Regions from separate parts of the Fictibacillus sp. EA-CB0309 genome, predicted to be linked through region 3. Evidence: riboswitches for the same ligand, from Rfam matches in the RefSeq annotation. Region 3 holds a riboswitch; each other region holds the start of a gene.

Region 1 (5,648 bases), 1.6 Mb from region 3:
CACAAGGGTCGCCAGCAGATTTTCAGGAATCATCTCATAATGAAAGGTTAAAACCGCTACATAAAGCGGCGTGGATAACACAGAAAACATAACGGCCATCAGTCGGATCAGACGAAAAGCAGAAGCTAGTACCCAGTTTAGGAAATAGTCTTCAAAGGCCGAGAAGAATTCAACGATTGTTGTTGGTCCAGTCAACGCGTGTGGCGATCCATCGGCTATAATCGCTACTTTACCTTCTGCTAATACACTTGCCACACGGTCAGGACGTTCCGTATCAATGAGCTGTGGAAAAGGTGAATTCCCATTGTCTGAGATCATCTGATTAATATAGGAGCTGTCTACGATATGATCATATTCAATATCGTTGACCCGCTGTATCGCTGTATTTACGTTTTCTGAATCAGCAATTCCATCTATGTAGATAATGGCAACCCTTGTTTTTGAGAGTTTACCAACGCGAACCTCTTTTACTGTGAACTCAGGGATCGGCAATCTTTTTCGTATAAGGTTCAGGTTCGTATCGAGTGATTCTACGAATGCTTCCTTAGGACCAACTACGCTGAACTCTGTTTCGGGAATAGAGATCTGCCGGTTTTCTGTAGAAAGACTGGGAATCAACAAACCCTCTGTATCTTCTTTATTCATCTGTATAAGAATAAAGCCTTCTGTTACTTTGTTAGCGATATCACGAACATCATTTGTCTTTACTATGCCATCTAAAGGCAAGTGTTTCTGGATATCATCTAGATTTTGAAGGGTAAGATCCGTTATATAGGGTAATAAGTCACGGTGGACAAATTCTGGGTTTACGAGTGTTTTATAATATGAGATATAAAATGTGCTTGCCGATGATTGTTTGACCGTGGAAAAATCTGCAGAAGCACTCAGTTTTTCCATCAATTCTTGGAAAGTTAAAGAATCTCGATTATTGGTCGGTTTTGGTTCTGGTTGTTTTTTCTTTTTCTTAAAAAAGTTCACGTGCGGCCACCCACTCGTTTTGAAGTAAGTTATTTTCCTAGCATTTCCTGACACCTTAATAATATTCTGATATGGTGCTTCCGGTAGGGTAGCGATTTTATCGTTGACATCTAATGACAGTTAGCCTATGATTATCATTAAATTAAATATTCAAACTCTTATTAAGAGCAGGCGGAGGGAATTAGCCCTATGAAGCCCGGCAACCATCGGCAAAACGTATGTTTTTACCGAAACGGTGCTAAATCTAACAGCGGTCACGCTGAAAGATGAGAGAACGAACGGATCTTACTTACTAAACCGTGTTCTCTTATGAACGCGGTTTTTTGTTTTTTCTATGAGTAGGTGCATGGACGGCTTGTTAGTTGTGGTTTTGTCGAATGGCCTTTATTTTGCGATTTAGACTTAATTGAGGATCAAAACGACTTAATTTTTTCATTTTAGACTTAATTGGTTCACATTTAGACTTAATTTGTACCTCATAAAAGTAAAAAGGAGTGGGTGAGATGGACTTAACGGGATGTATACAGTGGAAAGGGAAGAAATTAGCTCACACCATACATTATCCAGCGGGATTTAAGGGTGGCACCGAAAAGTTTCCGCTCATTATCATCTGTCACGGATTTACGAGTACACGAATCGGAGTGGATCGTTTATTTGTAAAAACCGCTCAAGCATTGGTGCAACTTGGATTTGCCGTTTTGCGATTTGACTATGCCGGCTGTGGTGAAAGCGATGGGGAATATGGGGATAACGAATTTGCGTGTTTTATTGACCAGACGAAAAGAGTAATTTCATATGGCAGCAAGCTTCCGAACGTGGATAGGGATTCACTAACGCTAATTGGTCATAGTCTAGGCGGGGCGGTTGCGGCTTGTACAGCGGCTGAGGATGATCGCGTCGGGAATGTTGTCCTATGGTCGGCGGTAGGAAATCCCTTTGAAGATATTAAGGAGATTGTCGGATATAACGGAGAACATGCGGTAATCGATCATTTAGGATACGCCATCACGGAAGATTTTCTCTTGTCGCTCCAAGCTTTCGCGCCTATTGAGGAAATTCGGAATTATGATGGCAACGTACTCTTGATCCATGGTACGGCAGACCCCGTGATTTCATCAGGTTATTGCAGAAATTATTTTGATGAAGCAGTGGCTCGAAAAGTTGGGAGCAGTAAGATGGTTCTTGTTGAAGGCGCGAATCATACGTTTTCTTCCATAGCTCACTTTGATCAGCTGATCACGGCCACTTCTGATTGGCTTTTGAAGCATGCAGCACATGGGTTTCAGAATAATTTGAAAAAAGTGTTTGACATGTAATGGAATTCCTGTAATAATACAAAGTAATTTGATAGGAATACTCTTATTAAGAGCAGGTGGAGGGAATTAGCCCTATGAAGCCCGGCAACCATTCGTACTGAATCGCCAGTATGGAAACGGTGCTAAATCTAACAGTGGTCACGCTGAGAGATGAGAGGAAATCGGATCTATTTTTCGAGAAGCCTTCTGTCTCTTTTATGAGCTCAGAAGGCTTTTTGCATGCTGCCTCTTGTAGAGTTTTTATCAAAGAAAAAATAGAAAAATAGGGAATAGGGGAGAAAGAAATGAAAAGAATAATTCAAGTTTTACTCGCGAGTTTGGCAGTGTTTGTATTAGCAGCTTGTGGATCATCAGCAACAAGCGGCGGGGAGAAAACAGAAAAGCTGGTAGTTGGGGCATCGAACGTACCGCATGCTGAGATTTTAGAAGAAGCTAAGCCACTTTTAAAAGAAAAAGGCGTTGATCTAGAAATCGTTACATTCCAAGACTACATCTTGCCGAATAAGTCACTTTATGAAAAAGAAATCGATGCGAACTACTTTCAGCACATTCCATATTTGACACAGCAAGTGAAAGACAACCCGAAGTACAAGTTTGAAAATGCTGGTGCGGTTCACCTTGAGCCGATGGGAGTTTATTCGAAGAGACATAAGTCATTGAAGGATCTTCCGGATGGCGCGAAAGTAATCTTAAGTAACTCGGTTGCTGAGCATGGACGTATTCTTTCCATCTTTGAAGCAGAAGGGCTGATCAAGCTTAAAGAAGGAAAAGGCTATGAAGCACAGCTTAGCGATATTGTAGAAAATCCGAAGAATCTTGAGTTTGTGGCAGACATCGATCCAGGTCTATTAACAAAAGCGTATGAGCACGATGAAGGAGACGCAATTGTTATCAACACAAACTTCGCGATTGATGCAGATCTAAACCCGAAAGAAGATTCTATCGCACTAGAAGGATCTGAATCACCATTTGCGAACATCATCACGGTTCGTGAAGGAGACAAAGACAAAAAAGCGATCAAAACATTGCTAGAAGTGCTTCACTCAAAAGAAATCACAGACTTTATTGACAAAGAGTACAAAGGTTCTGTGCTTGCTGTGACAGAGTAAAATTAGATTAATTACGTCTTGTTTTCGAGGTGAATGAAACTGGGAATCTTATCTGACCGTGTAAACGAGCGCAGGGAAAGAATCATTACTTTTATTCTTGCTGCCGCTAAATTAGAGTATCAGTTAAACGATAAGGATTATTACCACAGACTGCCTCTAGCCAAATTAGAGCAAGAATATAAGGAACTTAAGGAACTGCAGAAAAAGTTATAGTAAGTGAACTTAGAGCAGCCGTATATCGACTGCTCTTTTTTTATGGGTGATGATAGGTTGCTTGAAGCAAGAAATTTCACCAATTAGGTCATCCAAAAGTTTATTTGAGAAAAATATATTGACATTACATGAAATTCCTGTAATAATACATAGTAATTTGATAGGAATACTCTTATTAAGAGCAGGTGGAGGGAATTAGCCCTATGAAACCCGGCAACCATTCTTACTGAATAGCCAGTAGGAAAACGGTGCTAAATCTAACAGCGAACGCTGAGAGATGAGAGGAAATCGGATTTTTTTCGGAAGCCTTCTGTCTCTTTTATGAGTTCAGAAGGCTTTTTGTATTCTGCCTCTTGTAGAGTTTCTATCAAAAAATCTAAGGAGGAATTATTTTGAAAAGAAAATTTTTGTTAAGTACAGCGCTAGTCACGGGGTTAACGGTTTCGTCTATCTTACCAGTTACATATGCGCACGATGAACTGGGAGACATCAACATTGAAAAAGGTCAGCGTAACCCTGATGAGATCAATTCTGTTCCGGTGACAGAAGGAAGTAAGAACTTAAGGTATTTGCACGAAGCAGCAGCTGTCCCTTTGAAAGAAATTAGAGAAGGTGTCAAAAACAGTACAGCCGACGTGTATGCACATAAAGGATTTGCTTACACAGGGACACATACTTCTGGAGGAGGAAACGGCGGGGTTCGTGTGTTTGACTTAAAAGACCCATCCAACCCTAAAGAGGTTGCTGTTTTCGCAGATCAAGACATTCCTGGAACTTGGCAGGAAAAAGTAATCGTTAAAACGGTAAACACAAAATCTTTTAAAGGAGATTTAGCTGTTGTATCTGTTCAGCAACTAAATAATAAAAATCCGGATTCCAAAGGTGGGTTTCTTTTATACGACGTAACCAATCCATATGAACCTAAGAAATTAGGGTTCTATGAAGTAACAAAGAAAACAAGAGGAACACATGAATTATATTTAACGACGCAAGGGGAACGTGTACTGGTTCTCGCAGCGAATCCATACGCTGATTACTATTCTCATGGAAAAGAGAAGGACTTCCAGCTTGTTGATGTGACGAATCCAGCTGAGCCTAAGAAGCTTTACGAATTTGATCCTCGCTCACTGCCAGAAGTGAGTGAAGACTTTGACGGATACAACTGGAACGCGCCAGACGGCAAGAAGCGACCGGTATTCAACCATAGCGCTTATGCGGATGAAACAGGAAAAACAGCCTTCCTTTCTTTCTGGGACCTTGGAACAATCATTTTAGATATCTCCGACCCTGAAAACGTAAAATATGAGGGAAGAACAACATTTGCTTCTGATCAACAAGGTTCTGCACACTCGGCTGCACTTGCAAAAGGCGGCACGGTACTTGTTGAAACAAGAGAGGTATATGCGCCAATTAAGCCAGGTTACGAGCAATCGTATGGTTACACAAGAATCTTTGACATTAAGGATAAAACAAATCCAAAACTTTTAAGTGAGTTCAAAACAGATCTGACAGAAGATATTTCAGAAGATCCGAATAAGCAAGTCACGTTTGGTAAGACTGTTCATGATCCAAAAGTACAAGGAAATACATTGTACCTTTCTCACTATGCAGGCGGAGTGAGAGCCGTTGATATCACAAACCCGAGTAAACCTGTTCAGATCGGGAAATATGTTCCTGCTAATGCGAACATTTGGGGAGTTTTCGTAGATCAAAACTATGTACTCGCATCTGACATGGGAACAGGTTTAAAAGTTTTACAGAAAAATAATAAGTAAATAAAGTTTACTCTCGGTGACAGAGTAAGGTTGGAGGTTGTTCGTAAAGTAGAAAATACTTTTCGGACAGCCTTTTTCGTTTTACTTTCAAATGCCACAGGTCAACTCTCTAAAATAGGATTCATTTAAACTATTTTGTTATAATCAGAGGTAATGATCTTGCTTAGGAAGGAAGAAAAATGTTGAAAAAGTGGTTTTATGTGTTTTTCTGTATGGTTTTACTTACTATTATCCTTTCAAGCTGCGGGCAAAAAGAG
Region 2 (5,648 bases), 1.9 Mb from region 3:
AGATCCGCCTACAACATTGATGTTAAGCTCTTTCGATAGTTTGCTTAACCATTTTTTCGCACGATTCCCATTGTAATCACTGATCTCATCTAAGCGAGTTAAGTCATATCCAGTATCCCAAAGTTCTGGCAGTATAATCGTATCAGGATGATGCTCACTTACCGCTTCACGTATTTTATTTTCGATATGTTTATAATTTTTATCTGGATTGCCAAACTGAACATCTACTTGTATACAGGCAATTTTCATAACAGGACCCCCATCGTATAAAAAAGTCTTTACAGAATTTCTTTAAGCGTATAACATAACTGATTAGAATTTCAAGAACATTCAAATTAGACTGGAAGTGATGGAGATGAAACGTTTTGAGCAGGCAGAAGTAATGGGGAAGTTGCCAGAGCAATTTTTCGCAAAGCTTGTAAAAAAAGTATCTCACTATGTAGAACAAGGATATGACGTTATTAATCTTGGACAGGAAACCCCGATCAGCCCACGCCTCAACATATTGTTGAAGCTCTAAAAGAAGGTGCTGACAGACCTGAATTTCATAAATATTCACCGTTTCGCGGACATGGGTTTTTGAAACAGGCTGCTGCAGATTTTTATAAACGAGAATATGGTGTGACGCTAGACCCTGAGAAAGAAGTAGCTGTTCTTTTTGGGGGGAAAGTTGGTTTAGTAGAGTTATCGCAGTGCTATTTAAACCCAGGGGATGTTGCGCTCGTTCCGGACCCAGGATATCCAGACTATTGGTCAGGTGTAGCGATGGCAGGTGCTAAAATGGAGACGATGCCGCTTCGCCAAGAAAACGATTTTTACCCCGTTATGATGAACTTTCTGATTCAGTGCTCGATGAAGCGAAACTTATGTTTTTAAATTACCCGAATAACCCGACAGCTGGAGTAGGCAGTGAAGCATTTTTTGAAGAGACGATCGAAATAGCAAAAAAACATGATATTTTGGTTTGTCATGACTTCGCGTATGGTGCGATCGGATTTGATGGGGATAAACCTATTAGCTTTTTACAAGTTGAAGGAGCAAAGGATGTAGGAATCGAAATTTATACGCTTTCTAAAACGTACAACATGGCAGGATGGCGCGTTGGGTTTGCTGTCGGCAACGAATCTGTTATCGAATCTATTAATCTGCTGCAAGACCATTTTTATGTGAGCTTGTTTGGAGCGGTGCAGCATGCGGCAGCAGAAGCGCTGAATGGATCACAGGAATGTGTGGATGAATTAGTGAAAACTTACGAAAGGCGCCGTAATGCGTTCATCGGCCGTTTGAATGAAAACGGATGGAACGTGGAAGCACCAAAAGGATCGTTCTTCTGCTGGCTTCCGGTTCCAGAAGGATACACATCAGAAACATTCGCAGATTACTTGCTGGAAAAAGCACATGTTGTAGTCGCACCAGGAATCGGATTCGGAAGTGAAGGCGACAAATATGTCCGAGCAGGTCTTTTGACATCAGAAGAACGTTTGATTGAAGCGGCAGATCGAATCACTAAGCTGTTTTAAAAATTTTTTAGAGAAGAATCATTTCTAAAGAATGTTTTAGAGTCGTTTTTTTAAATACCACTTTGACGAGTTGATTGTAGTGTAAGGTGGGAGACTCCTGCGGGACAGGCGGGCAGGTGAGACACTTAAAAGTGAAACGCACAAATGTGGCTCACCGCCTGCCCCGCGGAAAGCGAGCACCTGAAATCAACAGCTTTCACAACTGTTAGAGCTTACTGAAAAGAGTTTTAAAAATTTTGGTTGACAGATTCTTCATGCCCTGTCATAATCACAATTAAAATTATATTCTAACAATTTGCACTCTTATTAAGAGCAGGTGGAGGGACTAGCCCGATGAAACCCGGCAACCATTCAGCTATATAATTTAGCTGAAAACGGTGCTAATTCTTGCAGCCTTATAATTAGGCTGAGAGATAAGAGGAAGCGGAACTGTCGATATTATGACGCCTCTTCCTCGTGAAGGGGCTTTTTGTGTGTCTGAAAGGAGTTAAACCAACATGAGTAAAATTACAGCGACGTATTTGGTACATGACAAAAAAGGAAATCTAGAGAAAAAAGCAGAAGGAATCGCGCTAGGCCTGACTGTTGGATCCTGGACAGACCTTCCTCAGCTCGAGCGGGATCAGCTTTTAAAACATAAAGGAATTGTAGAAGAAGTGACTGAACTTCCTGAGGATTCAGCTGCTGATCAGTATTTAGGCAGCAAGAGAACACGTGGATTGTTAAAAATCTCGTATCCTTCAGCCAACTTTTCTAACGATCTACCGGCCATCCTCACAACCGTTTTCGGTAAGCTTTCTTTAGACGGTGAGATCAAGCTCGTAGATTTAGAATTTGATAAACAGCTAGAACAAAGTTTTCTGGGTCCGAAATACGGTATTTCAGGCATAAGAGATATTCTTGGTGTTCATGATCGCCCTCTTGTAATGAGCATATTTAAAGGAGTTCTTGGAAAGGATCTTTCGTTCTTCGAGCAGCAATTATATGAGCAGGCTTTAGGCGGAGTAGACCTTGTGAAAGATGATGAAATTCTGTTTGAAAATCACCTTACTCCTTTTGAAGAAAGAATCAGAGTGGCTAAAAAAGTATTAGATTCTGTTCACAGTAGAACAGGAGAAAAGACGCTTTATGCGGTAAACCTGACAGGCAGAACAAGTGAACTTCGCGATAAAGCAAGACGTGCAGCAGAATTAGGAGCAAATGCTTTATTGTTTAACGTTTTGTCCTACGGTCCTGACGTCCTGCAAGAATTGGCAGAGGATAAAGAAATTCCGCTTCCAATTATGGCGCATCCCGCATTATCGGGAGCGATCGGATCATCTTCTCTTTACGGAATTGGGTATTCAGTTTTGCTAGGAAAACTGCTTCGTTATGCAGGAGCCGACCTGGTACTGTTCCCATCTCCATATGGAAGTGTGGCGCTTGATCGCCATGAAACGTTAAGCATTGCAGAGGCATTGACGACAGATGATATTACACTGAAAAAGTCATTCCCGGTACCATCAGCAGGGATCCACCCAGGTTTAACGCCGGTTTTATATAATGACTTCGGTGTAGACAGCGTGATCAACGCAGGTGGGGGAATTCATGGGCATCCAGATGGAGCAGCAGGTGGTGCACGAGCATTCCGCCAAGCTGTAGATGCCGTTGTGAAAGGTGAAGACTTTGATCATTATGCTGAGAAACACCCTGAACTACAAAAAGCCCTAGAGCTTTGGGGCGGGGTGCCGGTAAAATGACAACCTATCAATCTGTAATCTTTTGTGATTTTGATGGGACAGTCACCGAAAAGGATAACATCGTCGCGATCATGGAGGAATTTTCACCTGAGGGCTGGCAGCCAATCGTGCAGGAAATTCTAAGCGAAAATATCTCGATCCGTGAAGGGGTCGGAAAGATGTTTTCCAGAATTTCTTCAGATAAAAAGCAGGAAATCATCGAATTCGTATTAACCCGTTCCAAGATTAGAGACGGCTTTCAGGAGTTTATTAATTTTACGAAAGAGGAAAATATTCCGCTTTATATCGTAAGCGGCGGCATTGATTTTTTTGTTCATCCAGTCTTGGAAAATAAAATCGAGCCTGAACACATTATTTGCAATGCCAGTGACTTTTCCGGCGACACGATAAAAATTCTTTGGCCGAACGCATGTGATAATTTGTGTGATAACGACTGCGGTTGCTGTAAGCCTTCTGTCATTCGTCGATTAGAAGATCAGTTCCATGATGCAGAGAAAATTGTAATCGGCGATTCGATCACCGATCTGCAAGCATCTAAATTGGCTGACGTAGTGTTTGCAAGAGACTATCTGATTGAAAAATGTGAGGAAAATCATATTTCATACACACCTTTTGAAACGTTTCATGACATCATTCATGCATTAGAGAAACGAGGTGTAAAAAGTTGAGTAAACAACAGCGCTGGAATGAGCTTGCGGATGTAAAAGACGAACTCGCTGCCCGAGATTGGTTCCCAGGCACAAGTGGAAACGTATCTATTAAAGTTAGTGACACGCCCCTAGCCTTTTACGTATCAGCAAGCGGAAAAGACAAAACAAAGCGTACATCAGAAGACTTTCTTTTAGTTGATGAGTATGGAAATTCTATCGAAGAAACTAATCTGAGAGCTTCTGCAGAAACAGGTATTCATTGCGAAGTGTATCGATTAACCGATGCTGGCTGCTGTTTGCACGTTCATACAGTGGACAACAACCTAATTTCTGAACTGTATGGAGATAAAGGGGAGATTACATTCCAAGGTCAGGAGCTCATAAAAGCATTCGGGATTTGGGAAGAAGACGGGAAGATTACGGTTCCGATTGTGGAAAACTATGCAGATTTAACAAAGCTCTCTGAAGCCGTTGGTGCGGTAATAAAGCCTGACACGAAAGCTGTACTTATTCGAAATCACGGTATCACCGTATGGGGCAAAAACGCATTCGAAGCGAAGAAACACTTAGAAGCTTTTGAGTTTTTGTTCTCGTATCACATAAAACTGCAAACTCTATCTTTCTTAAATAAAAATAACTCATTTGGAGGCGTAAAAAATGGCACAACTAAGATTTCATGATAACAACGAAAGAATTGAAAACCAAAGTGAAGTAGAAGCTTACCTAAACTCGCAGGAAGTTATTTACGAAAAGTGGGACATTGAGAAACTTCCAGCACACCTGCGTGAGAACTACGCGTTAAGCGACGAGGACAAAGCAGAAGTGATTCAAACTTTCCGTAGCGAAATTGACGATATTTCAGAGCGCAGAGGCTATGTGACTGAAGACGTTATTTCTCTTTCTGACGCAACACCAAACTTAGATGAACTTCTGAAAAATTTCTTGGCAGAACACCACCACACAGATGACGAAGTACGCTTTATCGTTTCAGGACACGGAATTTTTGCCATCGAAGGGCCAAATGGAAGATTCTTTGATGTAGAACTTGAGCCAGGGGACTTGATCTCAGTTCCAGAAAACTTCCGTCATTACTTCACACTGCAAGAAGACCGAAAAGTTGTAGCAGTGCGTATTTTCAAATCAAAAGAAGGCTGGGTTCCGATCTACGATAAAGAGCCACAAGAAGCAAAGTAATGATAATAAAGCATACCTTTTCTTTTTGAAAGGTGTGCTTTTTTATAGAATGTAACCCTATTTCTATAAATCTAGATGACGTCGGAAGCTCGTTCAGCGGCATTTATGCTCGCTGAACGAGCGCCATATGAAATTTATGATTTCAATCCACACAAAAAAGCACCGGTACTACAGCCGGTGCTTTCTCTTATTCTTACTTATCCTATAATTCTTTCGTTCTTCTCAAATTAATCAAACGGTACGTATGCAACGCAATTACTTTTAATACGGCATATACGGGAACGGCTAATATTAATCCGAGTAAACCTCCAAGGCTTCCAGCAACAAGCAAGATCGAAATGATGGTAAGCGGGTGGATGTCGAGCTTTTTACCCATCACTTGAGGTGAGATAACATTTCCTTCGATTTGCTGAGCAATCACCATCACGACAAGTACTTTGATGACCATCGCTGGCGAGTCTACAATTGCTACGATCAGTGCTGGCACAACACCGATGATAGGTCCAAGGAAAGGGATAACATTTGTAAACATAGCGATGATAGCC
Region 3 (5,648 bases):
GAGCGCAGGACCGGCTAGTTTTACAATAGAGGATCCTGATGGCAACCCTATTCTTGTGGATCAACATAGATAATACATAAAAACGTCCAGATGAAGCTGATCTGGACGTTTTCTAATTACTTATTTATTTTAAATTCCCATCGCGATAATAAACCAGTTTGCTCCGTTTTTACTTCCGATCTGGAAAAAGAGCGCAATGATTTCTTCGCGGGTAAAATGTTGTGTTAACCGGTTGTAAAGTTCATCTGGCAGCTGGCCGTGATACGCCATGATGTGGTCGGCGAGTTCTAAAGCTAGCCGCTGGCGGTCTGACAGTTCAGCGTTTCCTTGTTTCATCGCTGTTTGTCGAGCGGACTCGTCCAGAGTCCCGTAGTCCATGCTTTGTCAGTAATCGCAGCCGTTGTTTGAGGCCGCTCGCAAGCGGAGCATTTCCATGAGTTCTGGCTCTAGGATGTTGTTCAGTGCCTTGTCCATTTGCTGAAAAGCATCAAGAATTCTGGCGCATTGGCAAGTGCTTTTTTAAACGGTGTTCCCTCAACATTCACTTCGGGTAAACGTGCCATTTTTTATCCTCCTCCTCAAATTTCATTATTCATTTTTAGCTTACATGGCTTCTCCAAAAGTTTACATCATTCTGTTTCAGCTCACGTCTTTATGTTTCCTTTACAGTTTTGTTATGTAATGTTTACTATCGTAACTCTATCTTAAGATAATAAAATAGTTTCACATGTTACGCTTTAACCATAGATAAAAAGTCTCACCTTCGACAGCATTGTAGTAAGTTATCATTATTTTCGGATAACAATAAAGGGTTTTGTAAAATGCTGTTGAATTCCTTACCAACCAAAGCCAAGTCTGCTTGGTAAATACATCTGAGGAGTGATTTTTATGTTAAAGCGTTTCGTGGCATTTGCCGCATCTGTACCACTAGTCGTCTCTTTGGCTCTTCCAGCTTCAGCTGCTGAGTCAGGAGTGAAGGAAGCTTCTTTTACACCTTCAGCTAAACAGGAAGCTGCATCACAGGAAATTATCGTACACTTCAAGGATTCTGTTTCAGCTGCAAGCTCTGTTGAAAATAGTGTTTCAAAGTTTGGTGGTAAAGTTGTGGATGTGACGAAAGACTTTACCGTTGTAAAAGTCGATGGCAATGTGGCAGATGCAGTAAAGAAATATGAGAGTTTAGAATCCGTGGAATACGCTGAGCCGAACGCTACGTTCCATGCGAGTTATGTTCCGAACGACCCTGCATATAAGCAACAATACGCTCCTCAAAAAGTTGGTGCCGAGCAAGCTTGGGACACAACGCAAAGTTCGTCATCTGTAAAAATCGCTGTAATCGATACCGGCGTTGACTACAATCACCCGGATCTAGCTGGAAAAGTAATAAAGGGTGCTGACTTCGTTGATGATGACAACGATCCGATCGATGAGAACGAACATGGTACTCACGTTGCAGGTATCGCAGCTGCGAACACGAATAACGGTGTTGGTATCGCAGGGCTGGCTCCTAAAGCTTCAATTCTAGCTGTTCGCGTGTTAGACGCAGAAGGCAGTGGTTCACTGGATGATGTAGCACAAGGTATCCGTTATGCGGCTGATCAAGGCGCGCAAGTTATCAACTTAAGTCTCGGTGGATCTGTTGGTACGCAAACTCTTGAAGATGCGGTGAACTATGCATCTAGCAAAGGATCGCTCGTAATCGCTGCTGCTGGTAACTCTGGGGTCTTACTTCCTAGCTATCCTGCTTACTATTCGAACGCGATCGCGGTTGCCGCTACGGATCAAAACGATCAAAAAGCTTCTTTCTCTAACTTTGGTACGTGGGTTGATATTGCGGCACCTGGCGTGGATATCTATTCGACAACACCAAACAACCAGTATGCGAGTTTCTCAGGAACGTCCATGGCATCACCCGTTGTTGCAGGTGTAGCTGGACTTCTGGCTGCTCAAGGTAAGAACGCTTCACAAATTCGTGCAGCACTTGAAGATACAGCTGATCCTGTAACAGGCACGGGCACGCTGTTCCAAAACGGCCGAGTGAATGCAGCAAAAGCCGTTCAGCAATAATATGTGAGAAGTGGTTTCATAGCCTCTAGGAGTCTTTTTTAATAAGACTTCTAGGGGTTTTTTGTTTAAAATTCGCTTTTACATGAAAAACTGTTAACAGGAAACGTGTGAAGAGCGGAGGGTAATCCTATGTTTGGTTTTGGTAAACAAAAGAAAAGAACGTCGCAAGGTTCTGGTAAGGGCGAATCGACTGAAGCGGAAAAAAGACAGAGCGAAAAGGAAGCGGAAGAAAAAATCGTTTACTTCTTCTTGATCAGCACCGCCATTTTCGGAATCGTTGTGTTGTATCTTGGAATATCCAAGGAAATGTCATTGATTTTTTATGCTCCTATGTCATAATAAGTGTAACTTTAATACGTTTTAGCCGATTTATTCGGTCTCTTATTTCGAGCAGGCGGAGGGAATTAGCCCTATGAAGCCCGGCAACCACCTATTCTTTAGGCACGGTGCTACATCTAACAGTTTTTAAACTGAAAGATAAGAGGATGTGTACGGAATCATTCGTCCTCTTTTTATTTAAAAGAGGGCGTTTTTTAGTTTGTTAGAGAGGATGCTGAGATTTATGAGTCTTAATAAAGCGGATCGCATTAAGAAGATGCGCGTTCCAGAAGTTGATGAAAAGCTTGAAGGCAGGCTGCCGCCTGGACAAGTGGTTACGGAGCGGTTTCCAATTTTACACGAAGGTGACGTGCCTGTTTATGACATGAAAAAATGGTCGTTCTCTGTAGAAGGACTCGTTGGGAAACATGTCGAATTTACTTTTGAAGACATCATGAAGATGCCACAAACCACGGTCGTACGCGACATTCATTGTGTAACAAGATGGTCGAGATTCGACAATGCGTTTGAAGGCGTCAAGTTTACAGATTTTCTGAAGCACATTGATGTGGATCCAAAAGCGAAGTACGTAATGGTCCACGCGGATTATGATTATACAACGAATGTACCGCTTGAAGATCTGCTGCATGATGACGTGCTGCTCGCACACTCATTTGACGGCAAACCGCTAACAGACAAGCACGGATTCCCGCTTCGCCTTGTGGTTCCTCATCTTTATTTTTGGAAAAGCGCAAAGTGGATCCGAAAGTTTGAGTTTTTAGCGGAAGATCAGCCTGGTTTTTGGGAGCAGAATGGCTTTCATATGTACGGTGATCCGTTTAAGGAGGAGCGTTTCTCGAGCGATGAGTTTGAGATGCCTGAGGATGAGTGGAAGAAGAAAGAGTATGATTGATCCTTCGGGAAAATAGTTAAGGGGAAAAGTGCTTTTACCTTTTTCCCCTAAGCATTTTGATTTCGTTTTTGAGTGCAGTCAGCTGATCTTGGATGTCTTTCATCTGCGCTTCTTGTTCTTGCTGGTCTTTTTGAGCTTGTGCTTGATCGATGTAGATTTGTTTGAGTGCGATGGCAGCGCTGAATGTTGCCAGGAAGTCCCCGGCAGTTACGAGCGTTGATGCGAGCAAGGCGAGTTCGGCTGCAAACGTTGCACCGTCTTTATTGTTCGCTAAGTATTGTTCTTCTGCTTCTGCTAAAATAACGTCTACTACACGCTGGTTCAAACTCTTCACTCCTTACACCCTGATATCTACAATACAATATGCGTTTGCCCTAGTTCCGGTGCCCGATGTTAACTCCTTAGAATGCTGGATTTTGGGTACGAATTTTTGTTTTCAAGGATTTTCTTTCTTAATGTATAGGCATTTTGACCGATATTATCCATACTAGGGGGTTTGGCGATGGAACACTGGCTGTCTTTGCGTATTCCGTTTGATATCATTTCAATTTATATTTTGCTTGCTGCTTTTATAGTGGTCGGCATATTCTCAAGCCTGCTTCGAACAGCCTTACCAGAATGGTCTGTCAGGATCTTTAGCTACACGGGGTTTGTTGGCGTGATTTTCGCTTGGCTGAAGCTGCTGGAGTATTAATACATACATAAAAAAACGCCTGGGATCTGTTGTCCTGGGCGTTTTGGCGTTTTTATAAAGATTTGAAAAGCAGTTTGCGCAATACGGGCATGAGGTAGTCAACAAGTTCAGCCGCGCTTGGCACGACTACGTTTTGCGGTCCGTAAATGTTCTGCATTAGCTTCTCTTCTTCCTCCGTTATTTCTCCGTTCGCGATGAACATGCCGATCGTTTCGATTCCGAGTTTGCGCGTTCGAGTAACCGCTTCGTGCGTATCAAGTACACCGTGCGATTCGTAATCGAAGGCGGCTGGCTCACCGTCTGAGAAAACGAGCAGGACCTTTTGCTGCTCTGGCCGTTTTGCGAGCTCCTCACCCATACGGCGGATCGCGTAGCCATCACGATTGTCTTCTTGCGGCTCGAGCTGTATGATCGATGATCCTGACTGATGAAGCGAATTTCTGTAAGAAATCACTTCATGAAAGTAGTTGGGTTGGTCGTTGGATGTAGCATCAGCTGCATCTTCCCAAAAACCGACAACGGAATGAGGGATTCTGAGTGCTTTTAATGTTTCGTGAAAAAGAACAATCCCTTTTTGCGTCTCTTCCATCTTGTTAAACATGGACGCTGAACAGTCTACGAGCAGCGTGAACGTTGTGTCGAGTTCATGCTGAGACTCTTGCTTTTTCGGAAAAGTCTTGGGTTCTTATCGGTCGCAAGTCTTGTAAGCTTCTTCCCTAGTCTCCCGAAGTGCAGATCATCTCTCGGTGCTGTTCGCTTGTGCTCCATTGTTTTTAGGAAGTTTTGCTTGAGCTGTGAGACGAATGGCGCGATTTCTTGGTTGTAGGTTTCGTATTGAGCGACTTCGTCTGGTGACGCCGGTTTTGCTGGAACGAAATGCTCGGTTACGTTTTTGTTAACTTCGCCGTATGGGAAGTGATTGGCAGAATCTGAACCAGATTGGTTGTTGTCTGTTTCTGCTTCATGTTCGTTTTGGGTGTTGAAGTCGTTGTTGTCCGTTCTTTGCGCGCTCGTTTGGACTGATCCGAACACCGCATCTCCACTTTCCGCTTCTCTCGCACCTTCTCCTAACAAATCCGTGTTCGTCCCTTGATCCAAATCCATTTGTAAAAATGAATCTTGCGGGTCAGAAGTTTCATCATGCCAGGAAGAATGTGATTCCTTTTCTTTCTCGTCTTCATCTTTTTCTGAATCATCATCTTTGGTGATCGATTTTTTTGTTTTGGTTTCGTTGTTTCGTGTTAAGTCGTCGAATTGCTGTTGGTTTTCTTCGGTACTTTCTGTGAGCTTCGGCTGATCGGCGAAACTTCGGTAAGCTGTTTTCATGTCTTTTAGTTCAGTGTGAGATTTTGTGATTTCAGCCATTTGGAAGATGATCTCCGCAATGTCTTGTGTTGATTGAGCTATTGTTAGGTTTGTGAGCAAAGGTCGCAGCTGTTGGTATAAGGTTTGTGTTTCTGTCGGTACCGCGACAAAACGTTTATTAGCCAAAAGAATGATATGGCAAAAAAGCGCGTCAAGTTCACGCTTTTGCTGAATATGTTTTCGGTACTCGCGGTTATAGTGCACCTGAAACGTTTCTTTGCGCAGCTTGAAGGCATGCATCATCCCTGGCCGGTCGTTTGTACAGATCTGTTCCAATCGGAAGTCTTCCGC

What was found. Region 3 has a riboswitch for S-adenosylmethionine ahead of ACEWFH_RS03620 (sulfite oxidase-like oxidoreductase). Riboswitches for the same ligand answer to the same signal wherever they lie in the genome.
Region 1: it holds a riboswitch for S-adenosylmethionine, as region 3 does, so the genes downstream of both, ACEWFH_RS16330 (MetQ/NlpA family ABC transporter substrate-binding protein) here and ACEWFH_RS03620 (sulfite oxidase-like oxidoreductase) in region 3, are expected to answer to the same signal.
Region 2: it holds a riboswitch for S-adenosylmethionine, as region 3 does, so the genes downstream of both, ACEWFH_RS14590 (2,3-diketo-5-methylthiopentyl-1-phosphate enolase) here and ACEWFH_RS03620 (sulfite oxidase-like oxidoreductase) in region 3, are expected to answer to the same signal.

The regions. Positions count from the first base shown of each region.
Region 1 covers NZ_CP169271.1:2,921,840-2,927,487, reverse strand. Annotated here, with positions in the region: gene ACEWFH_RS16340 (spore germination protein) at 1-978, opposite strand, end outside; SAM riboswitch class I at 1,134-1,251, shown strand; gene ACEWFH_RS16335 (alpha/beta hydrolase family protein) at 1,482-2,294, shown strand; SAM riboswitch class I at 2,335-2,451, shown strand; gene ACEWFH_RS16330 (MetQ/NlpA family ABC transporter substrate-binding protein) at 2,579-3,403, shown strand; gene ACEWFH_RS16325 (hypothetical protein) at 3,437-3,616, shown strand; SAM riboswitch class I at 3,786-3,900, shown strand; gene ACEWFH_RS16320 (LVIVD repeat-containing protein) at 4,009-5,391, shown strand; gene modA (molybdate ABC transporter substrate-binding protein) at 5,574-5,648, shown strand, end outside.
Region 2 covers NZ_CP169271.1:2,611,743-2,617,390, reverse strand. Annotated here, with positions in the region: gene ACEWFH_RS14605 (carbon-nitrogen family hydrolase) at 1-249, opposite strand, end outside; partial or broken gene ACEWFH_RS14600 (aminotransferase class I/II-fold pyridoxal phosphate-dependent enzyme) at 356-1,520, shown strand; gene ACEWFH_RS14595 (hypothetical protein) at 1,607-1,729, shown strand; SAM riboswitch class I at 1,821-1,940, shown strand; gene ACEWFH_RS14590 (2,3-diketo-5-methylthiopentyl-1-phosphate enolase) at 2,018-3,259, shown strand; gene ACEWFH_RS14585 (2-hydroxy-3-keto-5-methylthiopentenyl-1-phosphate phosphatase) at 3,256-3,927, shown strand; gene ACEWFH_RS14580 (methylthioribulose 1-phosphate dehydratase) at 3,924-4,589, shown strand; gene ACEWFH_RS14575 (1,2-dihydroxy-3-keto-5-methylthiopentene dioxygenase) at 4,567-5,103, shown strand; gene ACEWFH_RS14570 (AI-2E family transporter) at 5,306-5,648, opposite strand, start outside.
Region 3 covers NZ_CP169271.1:625,654-631,301, reverse strand. Annotated here, with positions in the region: gene ACEWFH_RS03640 (VOC family protein) at 1-73, shown strand, start outside; gene ACEWFH_RS03635 (carboxymuconolactone decarboxylase family protein) at 130-378, opposite strand; gene ACEWFH_RS03630 (S8 family peptidase) at 889-2,067, shown strand; gene ACEWFH_RS03625 (hypothetical protein) at 2,197-2,406, shown strand; SAM riboswitch class I at 2,446-2,551, shown strand; gene ACEWFH_RS03620 (sulfite oxidase-like oxidoreductase) at 2,630-3,298, shown strand; gene ACEWFH_RS03615 (hypothetical protein) at 3,333-3,623, opposite strand; gene ACEWFH_RS03610 (hypothetical protein) at 3,801-3,992, shown strand; gene ACEWFH_RS03605 (vWA domain-containing protein) at 4,045-4,593, opposite strand; gene ACEWFH_RS03600 (hypothetical protein) at 4,608-5,648, opposite strand, start outside.